DNA from 3 places in the Ochrobactrum sp. 19YEA23 genome. Region 1 is predicted to be linked to each of the others. Evidence: predicted binding sites of a transcription regulator. Region 1 holds the regulator's gene; each other region holds the start of a gene.
The links. Region 1 encodes PhoB, which activates phosphate uptake and scavenging genes when phosphate is short. Its sites were predicted from a motif close to TGTCATNNANCTGTCAT; they were not measured.
Positions count from the first base shown of each region.

Region 2: a site for PhoB is predicted at 2,484-2,500, ahead of phnC (phosphonate ABC transporter ATP-binding protein). Genes of this name have one in related genera too.
Region 3: a site for PhoB is predicted at 2,482-2,498, ahead of QBD01_RS22275 (YdcH family protein). Genes of this name have one in related genera too.

Region 1 covers NZ_JASAMQ010000001.1:303,507-309,711, reverse strand. Annotated here, with positions in the region: gene QBD01_RS01420 (aminopeptidase) at 1-114, opposite strand, end outside; gene QBD01_RS01415 (hypothetical protein) at 287-559, shown strand; gene QBD01_RS01410 (cell wall hydrolase) at 640-1,593, opposite strand; gene QBD01_RS01405 (hypothetical protein) at 1,650-1,835, shown strand; gene phoB (phosphate regulon transcriptional regulator PhoB) at 2,229-2,915, opposite strand; gene phoU (phosphate signaling complex protein PhoU) at 3,061-3,783, opposite strand; gene pstB (phosphate ABC transporter ATP-binding protein PstB) at 3,878-4,699, opposite strand; gene pstA (phosphate ABC transporter permease PstA) at 4,715-6,034, opposite strand; gene pstC (phosphate ABC transporter permease subunit PstC) at 6,034-6,205, opposite strand, start outside.
Region 2 covers NZ_JASAMQ010000007.1:49,775-55,979, forward strand. Annotated here, with positions in the region: gene phnL (phosphonate C-P lyase system protein PhnL) at 1-67, shown strand, start outside; gene QBD01_RS17575 (DapH/DapD/GlmU-related protein) at 64-723, shown strand; gene QBD01_RS17580 (alpha-D-ribose 1-methylphosphonate 5-triphosphate diphosphatase) at 713-1,852, shown strand; gene phnN (phosphonate metabolism protein/1,5-bisphosphokinase (PRPP-forming) PhnN) at 1,858-2,436, shown strand; gene phnC (phosphonate ABC transporter ATP-binding protein) at 2,539-3,366, shown strand; gene phnD (phosphonate ABC transporter substrate-binding protein) at 3,424-4,350, shown strand; gene phnE (phosphonate ABC transporter, permease protein PhnE) at 4,416-5,288, shown strand; gene phnE (phosphonate ABC transporter, permease protein PhnE) at 5,302-6,174, shown strand; gene QBD01_RS17610 (MarC family protein) at 6,171-6,205, opposite strand, start outside.
Region 3 covers NZ_JASAMQ010000011.1:115,808-122,012, reverse strand. Annotated here, with positions in the region: gene QBD01_RS22295 (NAD(P)H-quinone oxidoreductase) at 1-4, opposite strand, end outside; gene QBD01_RS22290 (DUF1192 domain-containing protein) at 226-417, shown strand; gene QBD01_RS22285 (MFS transporter) at 495-1,733, shown strand; gene QBD01_RS22280 (YdcH family protein) at 2,114-2,296, opposite strand; gene QBD01_RS22275 (YdcH family protein) at 2,653-2,856, shown strand; gene purE (5-(carboxyamino)imidazole ribonucleotide mutase) at 2,960-3,454, shown strand; gene QBD01_RS22265 (5-(carboxyamino)imidazole ribonucleotide synthase) at 3,456-4,544, shown strand; gene ykgO (type B 50S ribosomal protein L36) at 4,779-4,904, shown strand; gene QBD01_RS22255 (tetratricopeptide repeat protein) at 4,942-5,664, shown strand; gene pyk (pyruvate kinase) at 5,887-6,205, opposite strand, start outside.

The DNA.
Region 1 (6,205 bases):
CGTGATGATCAGATCCTGCCCCTCACGCAATTGCAGGCCGACGCGGACGGCCACTTCAGCCAGCCGTTCGAGCTTCACCGGATCAATGACGGGATTTTGCATATCGTGAGCCATGGGCTGCAGACCTCTTTGATGCGAAAGCGCCTCCCTCAAGAAAGGGGGCGTCATGAAAGAATCACTTCTGTACACTCGCCGCCAGTTTATCAGATGGCGCAATTAAACCACGTTCTTTTCAGGATATGGTCTATACTGGATACCGCGGTCAGCAATATGGAAAGCAAAGAGAATGAATAAGAAAGCGCTTGTATTATTGGGACTTGCGGGCCTGCTGGCCGGTTGTGTCACCATGACGCCGGAAGAGCGCCGCGCTGCCGATGAACGGACCTGCCGGGGTTATGGGTTCAAGCCGCAGACCGAAGCATTTGCCAATTGCCTGATGCGCCTCGATCTCGACCGCCGCGCAGATCGCCGCGCCTGGGAAAACCGCGTCGATTTCTACGACCAGCCGATCATGCTCTATCAGCCGATCTATCGTCCAGTTGTGGTTCGCCCCCGGTAGTTACGGCAATTCGCATAGCTAAAATGAAAAATGCGGGCCAATCGGAAAGATCAGCCCGCACCGAAACCGTTCAAATCAACTTATAGAGGCGTTTCCGGCCGGTCCTGCGACAGGAGCAACGCGCCGATTGCATCGGCCTGCTTCTGGTCTGCCGCTGCATATCCGAGCGATTGCGGCGGGCTTGCAGGCGCCGACGTATCGAATTGCGGCTGATAGGACGCAACCTGCTGAATCTGTGGCTGTGCCTGTGCTGTCGCTATACCATTCTGGTGCGAGAGGCGATTGCCACGTGCCTGCGGGCCAAGGCCGCTGCCCCGTATAGAGGTTTCCATCTTTGCGGCATCCGCCAGCGCGACCTGTACGGTGGGCGCTGCTTCCGGCACTGGACCGGCCTGTGGCAGCGTCACGTCATAAGACGGATCTTGCGGCGTGGATGGCGACTGCGGCGAATAGGCGAGAGCCAGATTGTATGGCTCCTGCGGCACCGGGTTCTGCAACGAGCCGTCGCGGTTGCGCTTCTCGTAGAATGAATTACCGCCGGCAACCAGCACGTAATGCATGTTGTTATACGGGAATGACAGACCAGCCGTGTGGAAGAACATGGCGTTCTTCAGCTTTGGATGGCGCTGGCCCTTCAGCACGGCGTCAGCAGCTGCCTGAACGTCGGGCAGCTTGCCCGATTCCATCCTGCGGCTGAGAACGCCCGGTGCGAACTGGTTCTTCTGACCGACAACGCCACAAATAGTATCCGGATAACGGCCCGATGCGAGGCGGTTCATGACGACCGTACCGACAGCCATCAGACCATCAGGGCTGGAACGGTTCGATTCGAAGAACATTGCGCGCTCGAGGCACTCCTTGTCCCTCGCCGTGTAGGTATAGGTCTTGACGCCGTTAACCGACTTGACGTGGCTTGCGGCCGCCGTCTTCTCAGTCTTGGCTGTGGTGCCGGTCGTCGTGCAGCCCGTCATTACGAAGGGCGCTACGAGCAGTCCTGCCAATACAGGCAGCTTCCAATTACCAGCGCGCGTCAACGGCTCAGTCTCATATTCAGGACCCTTAACTGAAGCAGTCGATCCGAAGGCCAATAATGACCGGTACGGGTCTAGCTGCGGTGCAAGTCAAAGCAGGCGAAGATCAAAAATCAAACAACCTGCCGTCGCTCGTCTTCTTCAAGGTTTTGGAATTTTTAGGCCAAAAAAAGGCAATGGGTCAAATTCCGAAATTGCTGAAACCATCGAAACGGCCACAAATGAAACCCGAATCACGAGCGTAATTGCCCACACAAACCATTCAAAACTATTAATAATTTCTTAATGAACCTACAGAAAAGAGATAAACCTTTGATTTGATGGAAATCATAGTTCCTCAATACAGGCCACATCGCTGCCTTAATTCGCAACTGCTGTAAAATTTTGATATATCTTGCTTCATCCGGTTGGGAAAATCTGCGGCGTAACTGTTTTAGCAAGTCCTGCGCCGGTTCCTTCAACTTTGATGCAAGCTACGTAACATTCCGTGAGATTGGCCATTTTTGGCCTTTTCAGCACCTCATCTGACCGAATCGGGTGGAGCAGGCAACTGGCAAAATGGGCACGTCTGAAAGTGATCGAGCCCGCCTTTCGGTCACGAAAGACGGGCTCGAAGAGCAGTTTCTATTGAAGTTCGATCAGCCGAAAGAATAACCGGCGCCGCGTACCGTGCGGATCGGATCAAGCGCGCGACCCAAGTTGATAGCCTTGCGCAGGCGTCCGACATGGACGTCGACGGTGCGATCATCGACATAGATGTCCGGTCCCCAGACACCATCGAGAAGCTGGCTGCGTGAGAACACGCGGCCCGGCGACATCATGAAATATTCCAGCAGGCGGAACTCCGTCGGTCCAAGACGAACTTCCTTTTCTTTGCGGTAAACACGATGCTGCTGGCGGTCGAGCACCAGATCGCCCACCTTCAGCACATGCGACAGCAGGCTTGGATTAGCGCGGCGCAGCATGGCCTTGACGCGGGCCAGAAGCTCAGGCGTCGAGAACGGCTTTACGACATAATCGTCGGCGCCGACGCTCAAGCCGCGAACGCGTTCGCTTTCCTCACCGCGGGCGGTCAGCATGATGACCGGCAAACGTTCCGTCTCCGGCCACTGGCGCAGACGGCGGCACAGTTCGATGCCCGATACGCCAGGAAGCATCCAATCGAGGATGAGAAGATCCGGTACGTTCTCGCGCAGCGCGATTTCAGCCTCGTCGCCGCGTAGCATCGTATCCACCTGATAGCCTTCGGCCTCAAGATTGTAGCGCAGCAGAACGCTCAGCGCCTCTTCGTCTTCCACCACAGCGATTTTGGGTACCTGTGACATCCAATATTCCCTATTAAAATCCAGCGAGCGGAAGATACACGTCCCCCTATCGACCGCGTGCCGCCGCGCTATTCACTCATTCTCCACCGCATTTGGAGCTCCTTTCGGCAAAGCCGTCCTGATGTGCTCCAAACGCAGCGCTTACTCAGGGCTTGCGTGCCTCATCCACGACGATGCCGTGGCTCAGGTCTTCTTTCGGTCGTTCGGCAGGCATCTGCAGGCCGGTCACGATGTAATAGACGGTTTCCGCGATGTTGGTCGCATGGTCGCCGATGCGCTCGATATTCTTGGCGCAGAACAGAAGATGCGTGCAGGCGGAAATATTGCGCGGATCTTCCATCATATAGGTGAGCAGCTCGCGGAACAGCGAGGTGTACATGGCGTCGATCTCATCGTCGCGATCACGCACGATATTGATCTGCTGCACCGAGCGCGACGCATAGGCGTCGAGCACGTCCTTGAGCTGGGTCAGCGCCAGTTCGGCCAGCGTTTCAAGACCGCGATAGAGCTTGACCGGCTGGCGGGACTCCGAAACGGCGGCAACGCGCTTGGCAATGTTCTTGCCCAGATCGCCAACGCGCTCCAGATCGGCGGAGATGCGGATCGAACCGATAATCTCGCGCAGATCGACAGCCATCGGCTGACGCTTGGCGATGATCATCACGGCCTTGTCGTCGATTTCGCGTTCGCTGGCGTCCAGGATCAGGTCGTCTGAAATGACGCGCTGGGCAAGGGCGTTGTCTGCATTGACGATAGCGGCGACCGACTGTTCGACCATACGTTCCGCATGTCCGCCCATTTCGGCGATCTTGTGGGTGAGAAACTTCAGTTCCTCATCGTAGGAACGAACGGTATGCTGAGACGGCATGGTAGACCTCGTAATATAAATTGCGGGGAAGCCGCACTTCTGTTTTTGCTAGCGCAGTCCGCGGGCAAGGGAGGCTTGTCCCCCGCCCTCGTTGTTAGCCAAAGCGTCCGGTGATGTAGTCCTGCGTGCGCTTTTCGGTCGGCGCAGTGAACATCGTTTCCGTGTCGCCCACTTCGACCAGATTGCCGAGATGGAACATGGCGGTGCGCTGCGAAACACGGGCCGCCTGCTGCATGGAGTGGGTGACGATGACGATGGTGTAGTTCTGGCGCAGTTCGTCGATCAGCTCTTCCACCTTTGCCGTAGCAATCGGGTCGAGCGCCGAGCAGGGTTCGTCCATCAGAATGACTTCCGGGCTCACCGCAATCGCACGGGCAATGCACAGGCGCTGCTGCTGACCGCCGGAAAGACCCGTGCCCGCATCGTGGAGGCGATCCTTCACTTCCTCGAACAGGCTGGCCTTCTGAAGGCTCGTCACGACGATTTCTTCAAGATCGGTCTTGGAGCGGGCCAGACCGTGAATGCGCGGGCCATAAGCCACGTTCTCGTAGATCGTCTTCGGGAACGGGTTCGGCTTCTGAAACACCATACCCACACGGGCACGCAGTTCCACCACATCGATCTTCGGATCGTAGATATCCTCATTGTCGAGGGTGATCTTGCCACCGATGCGGCAACCTTCAATCGTGTCGTTCATGCGGTTGAGCGAGCGAAGGAATGTCGACTTGCCGCAGCCGGAAGGACCGATCAGCGCCGTCACCATCTTTTCCGGAACATCCAGGTTGACATCGAAAAGGGCCTGCTTCTCACCATAGAATACGCAAACCTTGTCGCCGCGCATCTTTACGGAACTGGTGTTGGCGTTCATCTTTTCTCCTACGGCTTTCTCGAGAGTACGTTCTGTCATCAAGTTCATAGCTTCGACTCCCGTTTACCAGCGGCGCTCGAACCGGCGGCGCAGAATGATTGCTGCAATGTTCATCACGGCCAGGAACAGAAGCAGGACGATGATAGCGCCGGACGTGCGTTCCACAAAGGCGCGTTCTGCTTCATTGGCCCACATATAGATCTGGACAGGCAAGGCGGTCGCCGGTTCCATCGGGGTGGACGGAACATCCGCCACGAAAGCCACCATACCGATCAGCAGAAGCGGAGCGGTTTCACCGAGTGCATGGGCGAGCCCGATGATGGTGCCCGTCAGAATGCCGGGCGCGGCGAGCGGCAGGACGTGATGGAAGACCATCTGCGTCTTGGAAGCGCCGAGGCCGAGCGCAGCGGCGCGGATCGATGGCGGCACCGCGCGCAATGCGGCGCGCGTCGCGATAATGATCGTCGGCAGTGTCATCAGCGTTAGAACCAGACCGCCGACCAGCGAAGCCGATCGTGGCAGGCCGAAGAAGTTGACGAAAACCGCCAGACCCAACAGACCGAACACGATGGACGGTACGGCTGCGAGGTTGTTGATGTTCACCTCGATCATATCGGTCCAGCGGTTCTTCTTGGCGAACTCTTCCAGATAGATCGATGCGGCGACGCCGATAGGCAGAGCCAGACCCAGCACGATCAGCATCATATAAAGAGAACCGACCAGCGCCACACCGAGACCGGATGTTTCCGGGCGGCTCGATGCGCCATAGGTGAAGAGGCCGGTATTGAAGGCTTCCTTCATGACGCCTTCTTCCGAAAGCGTCTTCATCCAGCCGACCTGACGGTCGGAAACCTTGCGGCTCGTTTCAGGCACGGTCAGGTCGATCTGCCCCTTGAAGGCGGAATCGATGTCTGCGCCTGCCAGAACCGGAACGGTCTGCGTCGTGCCGATGAGCGACGGATTGTCCATCACCATCTGGCGAAGCTGAATGCGCACGCCGTCCGAATAGAAGCGACCGAGATCGCGCATGGCCGGACGGTCCGTGGGCGACACGCCAAGCTTTTCAGCCAGAGCATTGCGCACCAGAAGCGGATAGTTCGCCGTGATCAGCACGTTCGGATCAGTCGCGCGCTTGTTGCCCGGATCGATCACCTGCGCCTCAAGCTTGACCGGCAGGTAAAGCGTCGTCTGCCAGAAGGCGGTGTAGCCCTTGGAGAAAACAGAGAACAGCAGCGCACAGAGGAAGAACACGCCAATCGAGATTGCAGCGATGCCATAGAGGCGGAAGCGGCGTTCGGCAGCATAGCGGCGCTTGAGCCCGATATCGCGGCGCACCGGCTTTGCAGAAACCGCGCCGCTTGCGTTGAAGGTCGTATCGGTCATTATTCGTACTGCTCCCGGTACTTGCGCACGATGTGCAGCGCAAAGATGTTCATGATCAGCGTCAGGACGAAAAGCGTGATGCCGAGCGCAAAGGCAACCAGCGTCTGGGGCGAGTTGAACTCAAGATCGCCGGTCAGCTGATTGACGATTTTCACCGTGATGGTGGTCATC
Region 2 (6,205 bases), on a different contig from region 1:
CGTGCGTGAGGAAGTGGCCGACCGCATCATCGACGTGACCGCCTTTTCGCCGAGGGCCGCAGCATGACCAAACTCTCGGTCGAACCACTGGTTCATGAAACGGCAGATGTCAGCGGCAGCAGGCTTGGCCGCTACACGGAAGTCGGCGCACGCAGCCGACTTTCCGAAACCGTGCTGGATGACTATTCCTATCTCGGTATCGATTGCGAAATCTGGTGTGCGGAAATCGGCAAATTTTCCAACATTGCCAGTCATGTGCGCATTAACGCCACCAATCATCCGACATGGCGGCCAACCTTGCATCACTTCACCTATCGCGCAGGCGATTACTGGCCGGATGCTGAGAATGAAACCGAGTTTTTCGACTGGCGTCGCGGCAATGCTGTGAAGATCGGCCATGACACCTGGCTCGGTCACGGCTCGACCATTCTCCCGGGCGTTACCGTGGGCAATGGTGCGGTGATCGGCGCTGGCGCTGTCGTCAGCAAGGATGTTGCGCCTTACACGATTGTCGGCGGTGTACCGGCGCGTCTTATCCGTGAGCGCTTTGACGCTGCGACCGGCAATCGTCTCGACCGGCTGGCCTGGTGGGACTGGAGCCATGAACGCCTGCGCGGCGCGCTCGATGACTTCCGCGCGCTCGATATCGAAACTTTTCTCTCGAAATATGAAACTGCCGCCAATACCGAGGCGGTCATGAAAGAGCTTTCTCATGGCGAATGAAATCGTTCTCAAAAATGCGCGCATCGTGCTTGCCGACGAGGTCGTCTCCGGCTCCATTCTGATCCGCGACGGCAGGATTGCCGCCATTGATCAGGGCAATGTGAATGGTGGCGAGGATATGGATGGCGATTATGTCATTCCCGGCCTGATCGAACTCCATACCGACCAGCTGGAATCGCATTATGCGCCGCGCCCCAAGGTGCGCTGGAACGTGGATGCCGCCGTTCAGGCCCACGACGCGCAGGTTGCCGCATCGGGCATCACCACTGTCTTCGATGCTATGCGGGTCGGTGCCGATTATGATCGCGACTTCGCCGGCAAAGATATGCGTCTGCTGGCCGATGCGATTGAAAGCGGTGTGCGCGAAAACCGTCTGCGCGCCGACCATTTCCTGCATCTGCGTTGCGAAGTTTCGGCAGCGGACTGCCTTGAAGGCTTTGCGCTGTTTGAAAACGATGATCGCGTGAAGCTTGCTTCGCTGATGGATCATGCGCCGGGGCAGCGCCAGTTTGCGGAGGTCGAAACCTACCGCACCTATTACATGCGCAAGCTGAAACTCAACGACGAAGAGTTTCGTTTGCATTGTGAAAGGCGCATGGCGGACTCAGACGCCTATTCTGCCAAGCATCGTCGGGCGATTGCCGATCTGGCGGGCGCGCGCGGCATCGTGCTGGCAAGCCATGATGACGCTACAAGCGCCCATGTCGATGAATCGCTCGATCACGGCGTCCGGATTGCCGAGTTTCCGACCACGCTGGAAGCGGCTTCGGCTTCGAAGGGGGCAGGCCTGTCCATCCTGATGGGCGCACCGAATATCGTGCGCGGCGGTTCGCATTCCGGCAATATTGCCGCCCGTGATCTGGTGGATAACGGTAGTCTGGACATTCTGTCGTCGGATTACATCCCGTTCAGCCTGATCCAGTCGGTCTTCGGGCTTGCTTCCGGCGAGCGCCCGATTGGGCTTCCCGAAGCCATCCGCCTCGTCAGCAAGAACCCCGCCGATGCAATGCGTATGGATGATCGTGGCGAAATTGCTGTCGGCAAGCGCGCCGATCTGGTACGAGCCCGCACGAGAAGTGCAATTCCGGTGGTACGCACTGTCTGGCGTGAAGGCGAGCGGGTGCTCTGATGCGTATGGAGAATATCCAGCCTAAAGGCTGTTTCGTTGCCGTTGTCGGCCCCAGCGGGGCCGGCAAGGATACGATCATGGATGGCGCGCGCATGGCCCTTGCAGGCGATGCGCAATTTCACTTTGTGCGCCGCATCGTAACGCGCCCGCAAATGCCGGGAACGGAAGATCACGACAGTCTGGATGAAGCAGCTTTTGCAAAAGCCGCAGGCGAGGGTGCCTTTGCGCTGCATTGGCGTGCTCATGGCCTCGATTATGGTCTGCCAAAGTCGCTCGATACGCTCATTGATGGCGGAACCGTGGTGATTGCCAACCTCTCACGCCGCGTTCTGGACGACATGCGCAAGCTCTATCCTTCGCGTTCCGTGGTTGTGATCAGTGCCCGTCCGGAGGTTCTGGCTGAGCGGCTGGCAGCGCGCGGACGAGAGAGCAGAGAAGAGATCGCCTTGCGCCTTTCGCGCGAAGTAAGCTTCGACAACGGGGCTGGCGATGTTGTCATAATAGACAATTCCGGCGATGTCGTTGAATCCACTGATGCATTCATTCGTCACCTGATGGAAATTCAAGGGAAAACAATAGTTTAAATAACGGACTTCGAGTGGCGTGTAAATTTACACAAACGTCACGATGCTTTCATTGCAGTGTCATGGAAGCAATTCAGAGTGAGCATGAATGGAGATGAATTCATGCTTCAACTGAAAAACGTAACGCGCCGCTATAATGACAAGGTGGCGGTTTCGGGGGTTGACCTCGAGATCGAACCCGGCACGTTTGTGGGAATTATCGGGCGTTCGGGCGCGGGTAAATCGACGCTTCTGCGTATGATCAATCGCCTCGTCGAGCCGTCAGAAGGAACAATTCATTGGGATGGGCGCGATGTCACCGGGCTGAAAGGCTCTGGACTTCGCGATTGGCGCGCGCAATGCGCTATGATTTTTCAGCATTTCAATCTGGTCGATCGTCTCGATGTTCTGACCAATGTGCTGATGGGGCGTCTCAATTACGTTTCGACCCCAAAGTCGCTCTTGCGTATCTGGAGCGATGAAGAACGCCTGATCGCACTGTCCGCTTTGCAGCAGTTCGATATCGCCCATCTGGCCGCTCACCGCGCCGATGAGCTTTCCGGTGGCCAGCAGCAGCGCGTTGCAATTGCCCGGGCGCTTGTTCAGCAGCCACGCATTATCCTCGCCGATGAACCGATTGCCTCGCTTGATCCGCGCAATACGCGCAGCGTCATGGATGCCCTGCGCCGCATCAACCGCGAATATGGCATTACGGTTCTCTGCAATCTGCATTCACTCGACATCGCGCGCAGCTATTGCGACCGCCTCGTTGGCATGTCTGCTGGCAAGGTTGTGTTCCGCGGCACGCCATCGATGCTGACCGATATGGCATCGCGCGACCTTTACGGCATGGAAGCCGCCGACGTTGTCGATAGTGACGACACGGTTGATGCGATGCCTGCACCGGTTCCGCAGTCGGCTGAAGCCGCTCTGCGCCAGATTTCCGCCTGAGCAACTAACGCTCCGGAAAAAAACTCGCTCCAAACTCAGGATTAACAGGAGAGACTTATGCTTAACCGTAGAACTTTTCTGGCGGCTGTTGCGCTCACCGCTACCATGACCTTTCATGCCCAGGCTGCTGACTGGAGCAAGGATTATCCAGAAATCGTTCTGGGTGTTATCCCGGCTGAAAACGCCTCGACCACCAGCGACCGTTATGCACCGCTCGCCGCTTATCTCGGCAAGGAACTCGGCACCAAGGTTACGCTGCGCGTTGCAAATGACTACGCTGCCGTTATCGAAGGCCAGCGCGCTGGCAATATCCAGATCGCTTTCTACGGCCCGGCTTCTTTTGCACGCGCTGTCATGACCGGCGTTGAAACCACGCCGCTCGTCAACCAGCGTCACGACACCGGCGTCAACGGCTATTACTCGGTTGTTTATGTTCGCGCCAACAGCCCGTACCAGAAAATGGACGACCTGAAGGGCAAGAGCATTGCGCTCGTTGATCCGAACTCCACGTCGGGCAACAATGCACCGCGCTACTTCCTGAACCGCGATGGCTATAGCGTCGATACGTTCTTCGGTAAGAACTTCTTTGCCGGTAGCCACGAAAACGCCGTTCTGGCGCTCGCTCAGGGCACAGCTGACGCCGCCGCCAATTCCTGGAATTCGGAAGACGATTCCAACCTGACCCGCATGATCAGCCGCGGCGTTCTCAAGGATGCAGACGGCAAGGCACTGACCAAGGATGATTTCCGCATCATCTTCAAGTCGGACTTCCTGCCGGAAGGCCCGTTTGCCGTGCTCAGCACGCTGCCTGACCAGCTGAAGGCTGACATCAAGCAGGCTTTCCTTGAAATGCCGAAGAAGGACAAGGCCGGCTTTGACGCCCTTTCCGACGGCAAGGACCAGGAATTCGTGGCGACCGGAGCCAAGGATTATGAACCGATCATCGAGATGCTGAAGTTCAACGACAAGGCACGCAAGTCCTAATCCGTAGAACAATCGAAATGCCCGAAGCCGCAAACGCTTCGGGCATTTTTGTTAGGGAATCTCGCATGACGATATCCTCTCTCGACGGCAGCGGCTCCAAGGACCTGCTCGCCGAGTATCGCAGGGAAGTCGGGAAACGACGCCTTTACGGTATCGGTTTCCTCTTCATTCTGGTTGTTATCGCCATAGCTGCCTCTGTTGTTGCCGATGTTCGGCTGGGCACACTGGTTGAAAATCTCTATCGTTTTACAAGTTATCTTGGCCGCATTCTGCCGGACCTGACCATCGCCAATTTCTGGGGCGATATGGCCGCGTGGTACTGGAATATCGGCGGCTGGCTTAAAATGCTCTTCGAGACGCTGCTGATCGCCTATCTTGCGACGCTGATCGGTGCAGTCGTTGCATTCGCCGCTTCATTTGCGGCTTCCTCCAATATGGCGCCCAATTCGACGGTGCGCTTCATCGTTCGCCGCGGACTGGAACTGCTGCGGACCGTTCCTGAAATCGTCTTCGCCCTGCTGTTCGTGATTGCTTTTGGTCTTGGACCGATGGCGGGTGTGCTGGCGCTCATGCTTCACACGACGGGCGCACTTGGCAAACTGTTTTCGGAAGTGGTCGAGAACATCGATATGCGACCCGTCGAAGGTATTCGGGCGTCGGGCGGTTCCGGCCTTCAGGTCATCCGTTTTGCCGTGCTGCCGCAAGTCTCGGCCAATTTTGCTTCCTACGGGCTGCTGCGCTTTGAAATCAATGTGCGCGGCGCTTCCGTTATGGGCTTTGTCGGGGCAGGCGGCATTGGTCAGGAACTGCTCACCTCGATCCGGCAGTTCTACTACAGCGACGTCAGCGCAATTCTGCTGCTGATCATTGTGACAATCGTCGCGATCGATCTCATCACCCAGCGTGTCCGTCACGCGCTTCTGGGCCGCATCGGCTGAAGGGGAGGATATTATGACTGATATTGCACAAAGCCTCTCCCGCGAAGCCCATGCGCATGAAAAGGAATTGCGCGCGGAATATGCTTCGCTCTTCGGCAACGGACGTGTCTGGCGCAATCTGGCGATATTCAGCCTGTTGCTGGTCGCTTCAGTGTGGTTTGCCTTCTACTGGCTCGATTTCTCGTTTCTGAGGATCATGAACGGGCTTGGGCGGTTGGGCGACTTCGCACTCATGATGCTGCCTCCCGCATCCAATGGCCGTTTCAGTCTTTATCTCTGGTCTATGCTGGAAACGCTCGCCATCGCCTATCTGGGCACGTTGCTGGCGGCAATTCTCGCCTTTCCGTTCGGTTTTCTGGCGGCGAAGAACATCATCCCGAACATGTTCCTGCATTTCGGCATACGCCGCTTTCTCGACACCATCCGTGGCGTCGATACGCTGATCTGGGCGCTGATCTGGGTGTCTGTCGTGGGGCTTGGACCTTTCGCCGGTATTCTGGCTATTGCCTGTTCCGACTTTGGCGCTTTTGGCAAGCTTTTCTCTGAAGCCATCGAGGGCGCGGACAAGAAGCCAGTGGAAGGCGTGTTGTCATCCGGCGGTAATCGTCTTCACGGCTATCGCTTCGGCGTGCTGCCGCAGGTTCTGCCGTTGATTGGCAGTCAGGTGCTCTATTTCTTCGAATCCAACACGCGCTCGGCAACGATCATCGGTATTGTGGGGGCAGGTGGTATCGGCGCGCATCTGGCGGAACAGATCAAGGTTCTGAACCTTCAGGATGTTTCGTTCCTGATTATCATGATCCTGGTTGCGGTCGCGGTTATCGACTGGTTCTCGTCCAGGCTGCGCCACGCCATGATCGGCAAGAAGGCGCAGAAGTCGGCCTAACCACTGATAAGCGTCTTGATGCCGTCGGCGA
Region 3 (6,205 bases), on a different contig from region 1:
TCATCATCAAAACTCCTGTTCGAACGCAGCCGGAATCTTGTGCGCCTTACACAGCTTCGCACCGTCGCAGAAATGCCTCACATAGCGTCTGATCTGGGTCCGATATGGGACACACGCAATTCCGTTAGAGAAATCGTAATCGATTTTCCCAAATATATATGCGAAGATTCAAGGTGTTAAATCTTTTCTCGGTGACTAAGCCATCATTGACCACGGAGGAAGGCCATGAGCGGTTTCGAAGAAGATGCGATAAAGCCACGTGACAGCGCGGTGCTCAGCGAAGATGAACTGTCGCTGCTTTCGGTCGCAGAGATCGATCAGCGCATTGTCTTGTTGCAATCGGAAATCGAGCGTCTCAAAACCCAGAGACTGAAAAAAGGCGACAGCCGCGCTGCGGCAGAGGCTTTGTTTCGCTGAAAATGCCAATGGAAGCCATGCCAGCGGCTTCCGTAAATCCCCGGCATCGATGCGGGGCAATCACATAGGAAGTCGTTTTGCGCGTTTACATTCAGGTCCTGTCCCTTCTCTGTGGCACAGCCTTTCTCCTGATGGCATCGGGTTTACACGGGTTGCTCCTGCCCTTGCGTGGTGGCGCCGAAGGCTTTTCCGTCACATCGCTCGGCATGCTGGGCACCACCTGGGCAGGCGGTTTCGTGGCGGGCTGTCTTTTCGCCCCGCGCCTTGTACGCCGTGTCGGCCATGTGCGCGCCTTTGGCTGCTTCGCCGCATCCGCGGCAGTCATCGCGCTTCTCTCCGGCATCTTCGTAGACGCAACCATGTGGGTTATCCTCCGCGCCTTCACCGGTTTCTCGATGGCGGGCGCCTTCATGGTCATCGAAAGCTGGCTGAACGAGCGCGCCACCAATGAATCGCGCGGCAAGATTTTCGGCCTCTATATGATGGTCAATTACGGGGCGACCATGACCGGCCAGATGCTGGTTGCAGGCGGCGATGTGCACTCCGACCACCTGTTTATGATCTGCGGTATTCTCTTCTGCCTGGCGCTCATTCCGACCGCCATTTCCACAGCCGTCAGCCCGCGACCGCTCACCGAAGTCCAGCTCGACCTCAAGGCGCTTTACCGCAATTCACCCGCCGCCTTCGTCGGCTGCATATTGATCGGCATCGCCAATGGCGCATGGGGCACGCTCGGCGCTGTCTTCGGCGCGAAATCCGGCATATCAACGACTGAAATCGCCCTGATGGTCAGCGTGACCATTGCTGCTGGCGCTTTAATGCAGATCCCCATCGGGCGCATTTCCGATCTGGTGGATCGCCGTTTTGTGCTGGCAGGCGTCGCCGCACTAGCCGCCTTTGTCGGCCTGATCGCATTCCTCGTCGGGCCGTCGAGCGGGCCGGTCATCATCGTCATGACCGGCTGTTACGGCGCGCTTGCCTATGCGCTCTATCCGGTCGCAGTCGCGCATGCCAATGACCATGCAACGGCGGAAAGCTTCGTGAAGGTCTCAAGCGGCCTGCTGCTGCTTTATGGCTTCGGCACCATGCTCGGCCCGCTTCTGGCGGCTGCTGCGATGGACATATTCTGGCCGTCAGGACTCTTTGCCATCACCATGCTCGCGCATATTTCGATTACCGGCTACGCGCTGTTCCGCTCGCGCCAGCGTGCCGCTGTGCCGAAAGAAGAAAAGGATCAGTTTAAGAGCATGCCTTCCGAACGCGGCGCAACGCCAGAAGCGATGAACCTCGATCCGAGAGCTGAAGCAGAAAGCTGATGTGACAGGTCAGATCGCCAAAGCATGTCTCCCGAAAGTGGAAACCGGTTTCGGGATAAAGACATGCGGAAAAACAAAAGCTTAAAGCGTGTCGCGTGAATATGATTGAACACGACATACTTTAGAAGCGCGAAAGCGCCAAAAATACGCTGATAAAATATATGAATCAAAATGTTTGGCGGCTGAGGCACAGCCGCCAACTCCAGCCCCAGATACAGCCATCAAAAGCCCAACCGCCATTCGACCGTTCTGGCCGAGATGCTTAACGCGATATCAGGGCAGCAACACCCGGCTTTCGCCGGTCTGTTCCGCGTCTGATATGAAATGGCTTGAAGCGCCTTTGCGGCTTTCCCTATCTGTACGCCTTGTCGGCGCTAGCGTCAGTGACGCGTTACCTGAGATCTAAGCTTCTCAATCTGGTCCTTCAGCATAAGCTTCTTGCGCTTGAGAGACGCGACGTGAAGATCATCCATTGCCGGTGACGCCAAAGCATCGGAAATTTCCTGCTCCAGAGCGCCGTGCTTCTTTTCAAGCGTGGCAAGATGGGACTCGATAGCCATCATCAGTTCTCCTTGGTTGATTTCCACACAATAATGGAACAGCCAGACCAACCTCCATGGCAGGTGCTGTTGCTCCATTTGCTCTACTGCATGAACGCCCGGCACACCTCCTGTTTATCCGGGCCAAACACACAGTCCCGGCTGCCAGGGACGCGGTTTTGATTTGTCGTCTTCGACAGCCGCTATCCATGACAGAACCATGACAGTTTGGCATGAGTTTGGTGCAAAGTCGATTTTGTCGTGGTAGCATTTTCCAATCGTGAAAAATGTGATAAGGGCTTGCCCGAAACGGGCTTGTGACGTGCCTTGACCAAGGTTCGACGCAGCCCGTAAAACTATTCAACAGAATGGGGTTCCGCATGTCCGATCAGGAACAGGCCGAGATCAGGTTGGCCGTCGCACGTCTGAAACAGGAACACGCGGATTTCGATGCAGCCATCAATGCGATGATCGCTGTCGGCTGCGATCAGTTGCGCGTCCAGCGCATGAAGAAGAAAAAACTCGCGATCAAGGACAAGCTTCAGGAAATGGAAGATCAGGTCATTCCTGACATCATCGCCTGATTGCGTCTCATATCGAAAGCAAAGCCGGGGTTCGCCCGGCTTTATCATTTTTATCCATGCAACATCTCATCCGCGAACGCATGAAACAGAGCAGGACAGATCAATGAGCGTTACAGCCGACGTCGCCATTATCATGGGCAGCCAGTCTGATTGGGAAACCATGCGCCATGCCGCAGACACGCTGGAGGCGCTGGGTATCGGCTTTGACGCCCGTATCGTTTCCGCTCACCGCACGCCGGACCGGCTGGTCGCCTTCGCCAAGGGCGCGAAGGCTGAAGGCTTCAAGGTCGTGATCGCCGGTGCAGGCGGTGCGGCGCATCTTCCCGGCATGACCGCCGCCATGACGGCCCTGCCCGTCTTCGGCGTACCCGTCCAGTCGAAGACAATGTCGGGTCAGGATTCGCTCCTTTCCATCGTGCAGATGCCCGCTGGCATCCCCGTCGGCACGCTGGCGATTGGACGCGCCGGCGCCATCAATGCCGCCCTGCTCGCCGCTGCCGTTCTGGCGCTCCACGACGACGCCCTTGCCGCACGCCTCGATGAATGGCGCAGCGCCCAGACCGAGAGCGTGGCTGAACGTCCTACCAATGAGGTCTGATATGGAAAAGTCCGCACTTCAATCCGGAGCAACGATCGGCATCATCGGCGGCGGGCAATTGGGCCGCATGCTCGCCATGGCCGCCGCACGCCTCGGCTTCCAGACAGTCATCCTCGAGCCGCAGGCAGATTGCCCGGCGGCGCAGGTTGCAAACCGCCAGATCGTGGCAGCCTATGACGATCCGAAAGCGCTGGCCGAACTCGCCGCTGCTTCCGACGTCATCACCTATGAATTCGAAAACGTGCCGGTCAGCGCCGCCGACAAGCTCGCCGAAACCGCGATTGTGCTGCCGCCTCCGGCAGCGCTTGAAATTTCGCAGGATCGCTTCAACGAAAAGCAGTTCCTCAACGAAAGCGGCATCGAGACCGCGCCCTGGCGTCTGGTCGATGACGAGGAAACGCTGATTGCAGCGCTTGGAGCGCTTGGCGAACGCGGCATCCTCAAGACACGCCGCCTCGGCTATGACGGCAAGGGACAGGTACGCCTGACGTCGCTGGACGAAACTGCGGCCCATGTCGCGCTGGTCGCCATCAACAAGGCCCCGGCCATCCTCGAAGGTTTTGTCGATTTCGAACGTGAAGTCTCGGTCATCGCCGCACGCGACCGCAGCGGCAATGTCGCCATCTACGACATTGCCGAAAACGTGCACAATGACGGCATACTCGCGACGTCGACTGTTCCTGCCCAGATCACCGCACAGACGGCTGATGCTGCGCGACAGGCCGCAGAGAAGCTTTTGCATGCGCTGGATTATGTCGGCGTCCTGGGGCTTGAATTCTTCGTCTTGAAGGATGGCTCGCTGCTGGCCAATGAATTTGCGCCGCGCGTGCACAATTCCGGCCACTGGACGGAAGCCGCCTGCGCGATCTCGCAGTTCGAACAGCATATCCGCGCCGTTGCCGGACTGCCGCTTGGCAATACGGACCGGCATTCCGATTGCGTGATGGAAAACCTGATCGGCAACGATGTCGACAAGGTACCAGCGATTCTCTCAGAACCCAACGCCGTGCTGCATCTCTACGGCAAAAAGGAAGCCCGTGAAGGCCGGAAAATGGGGCATGTGACTCATATCAAGCCCCGCGCCAGCTAAGCTTTGTCGGGAATCTTGACGATTCCCGATGACTCCGCTGTCTGCGACAAGATTTTCGGCCCCTCACCCGTGAATCTGCCGCGCAGGAGTTGACATTTACCCGAAACCTTGTGTATTTCGGCCAACCCTTCAGGCACATATACCGTGTCTGTAATCAATTGGCGCCTTGGGCGCTGTTTTTATGAAGCCCGGCGGCGTGTTCATGTCGATGGGCCAACCAGACCGGTGATTGACATGAAGATCAAGAACTCGCTTAAAGCGCTTAAGGGCCGTCATCGCGACTGCCAGCTGGTCCGCCGCAAGGGCCGCGTTTACATCATCAATAAGACTGCTCCGCGCTACAAGGCTCGTCAGGGCTAATCTTATTTTTGATTTTGCATTTGACGTTCCGCCGTGCATAGGGAAATCTATGCATATGCGGAACGTTTTTGCATGTCTGAAGATCTTTGCGACAGTTGCCGCATTCAGTGCGGTGACATTGGCCGTCGACGGCGCACGCGCCGAGATGACGCCCGATAAGACGCCGCTGAATTCTCCGTTGATCGCTCCGCTCACGCCCGTGCAAATTGGCGCAGACAGCGAGCAGAAGCCAGATTCAGCGCAACCTGCCCCAGCCAAAGCCTCTGAACCCCAGACGCCGGAAGAGCGCCTCGACAAGCTGTTTGCGGAATTGCGCAGAACAACGGACGAGGCCAAGGCACGGCGCATCGCCTCGCAGATCAATACGCTCTGGTCGCAATCCGGCAGCGCCACGATTGACCTTCTGGTGCAATGGGCCAATGCGGCCCTGCTCGAACGTCGCTATGCGTCGGCGCTTGATTTCCTGAATGAAGCCATCGCTCTCAATCCGGATTATGCTGAAGCATGGAATCGCCGTGCGACCGTCTATTTCCTGCAAAAAGACTATGCCCACGCCATGTACGACATCAATCGTACGCTTGAGCTGGAGCCACGCCATTACGGCGCCTTGACGGGCATGGCGGCGATTCTACGCGTCCGTGGCCTCAAGGAGCAGGCCATGAAGGCATATGAGCAGGCGCTGATCGTTTATCCGATGATGCGCGACGCCCAGAAGAGTTTCAACGATCTCGCCGACGAGCTGGCCGACACGCGAACTTAATCTCCAAACAAACCAATCCCACAAAGCAAAACGCGCCCCGAAAGGAGCGCGTTTTTCAAACTTATGCGGATGAGCACCCGAAACTGGATGAGATTCGGGATGATGGTGTGCCGAAAATGGTAGGGCTTTGAGACCCGGAGCGGAATGTACTTAAAGGTACATGAGCACCGGAAGCTCAAAGACGTGCCATTTGCAGGCCACCAGAGCCCGAATATCGCCAGTTTAGACGCCGGACTTGCCGTCGGCACCTATATAGGCGATGCGCAGCATGTTGGTCGCACCTGGCGTACCGAAAGGCACACCGGCGGTGATGATGATGCGCGAACCGGCTTTACCGAATTCTTCTTCGAAGACGATCTGGCAGGCGTGATCAACCATATCTTCCAGATCATGGGCATCGGCGGTCACGACGCAATGCAGGCCCCAGACGAGTGACAGCTTGCGGGCGGTATCGACGACGGGCGACAGCGCGATGATTGGCGTACGCGGACGCTCGCGAGCGGCACGCAGACCGGTTGTGCCGGAAGCCGTGTAAGTCACG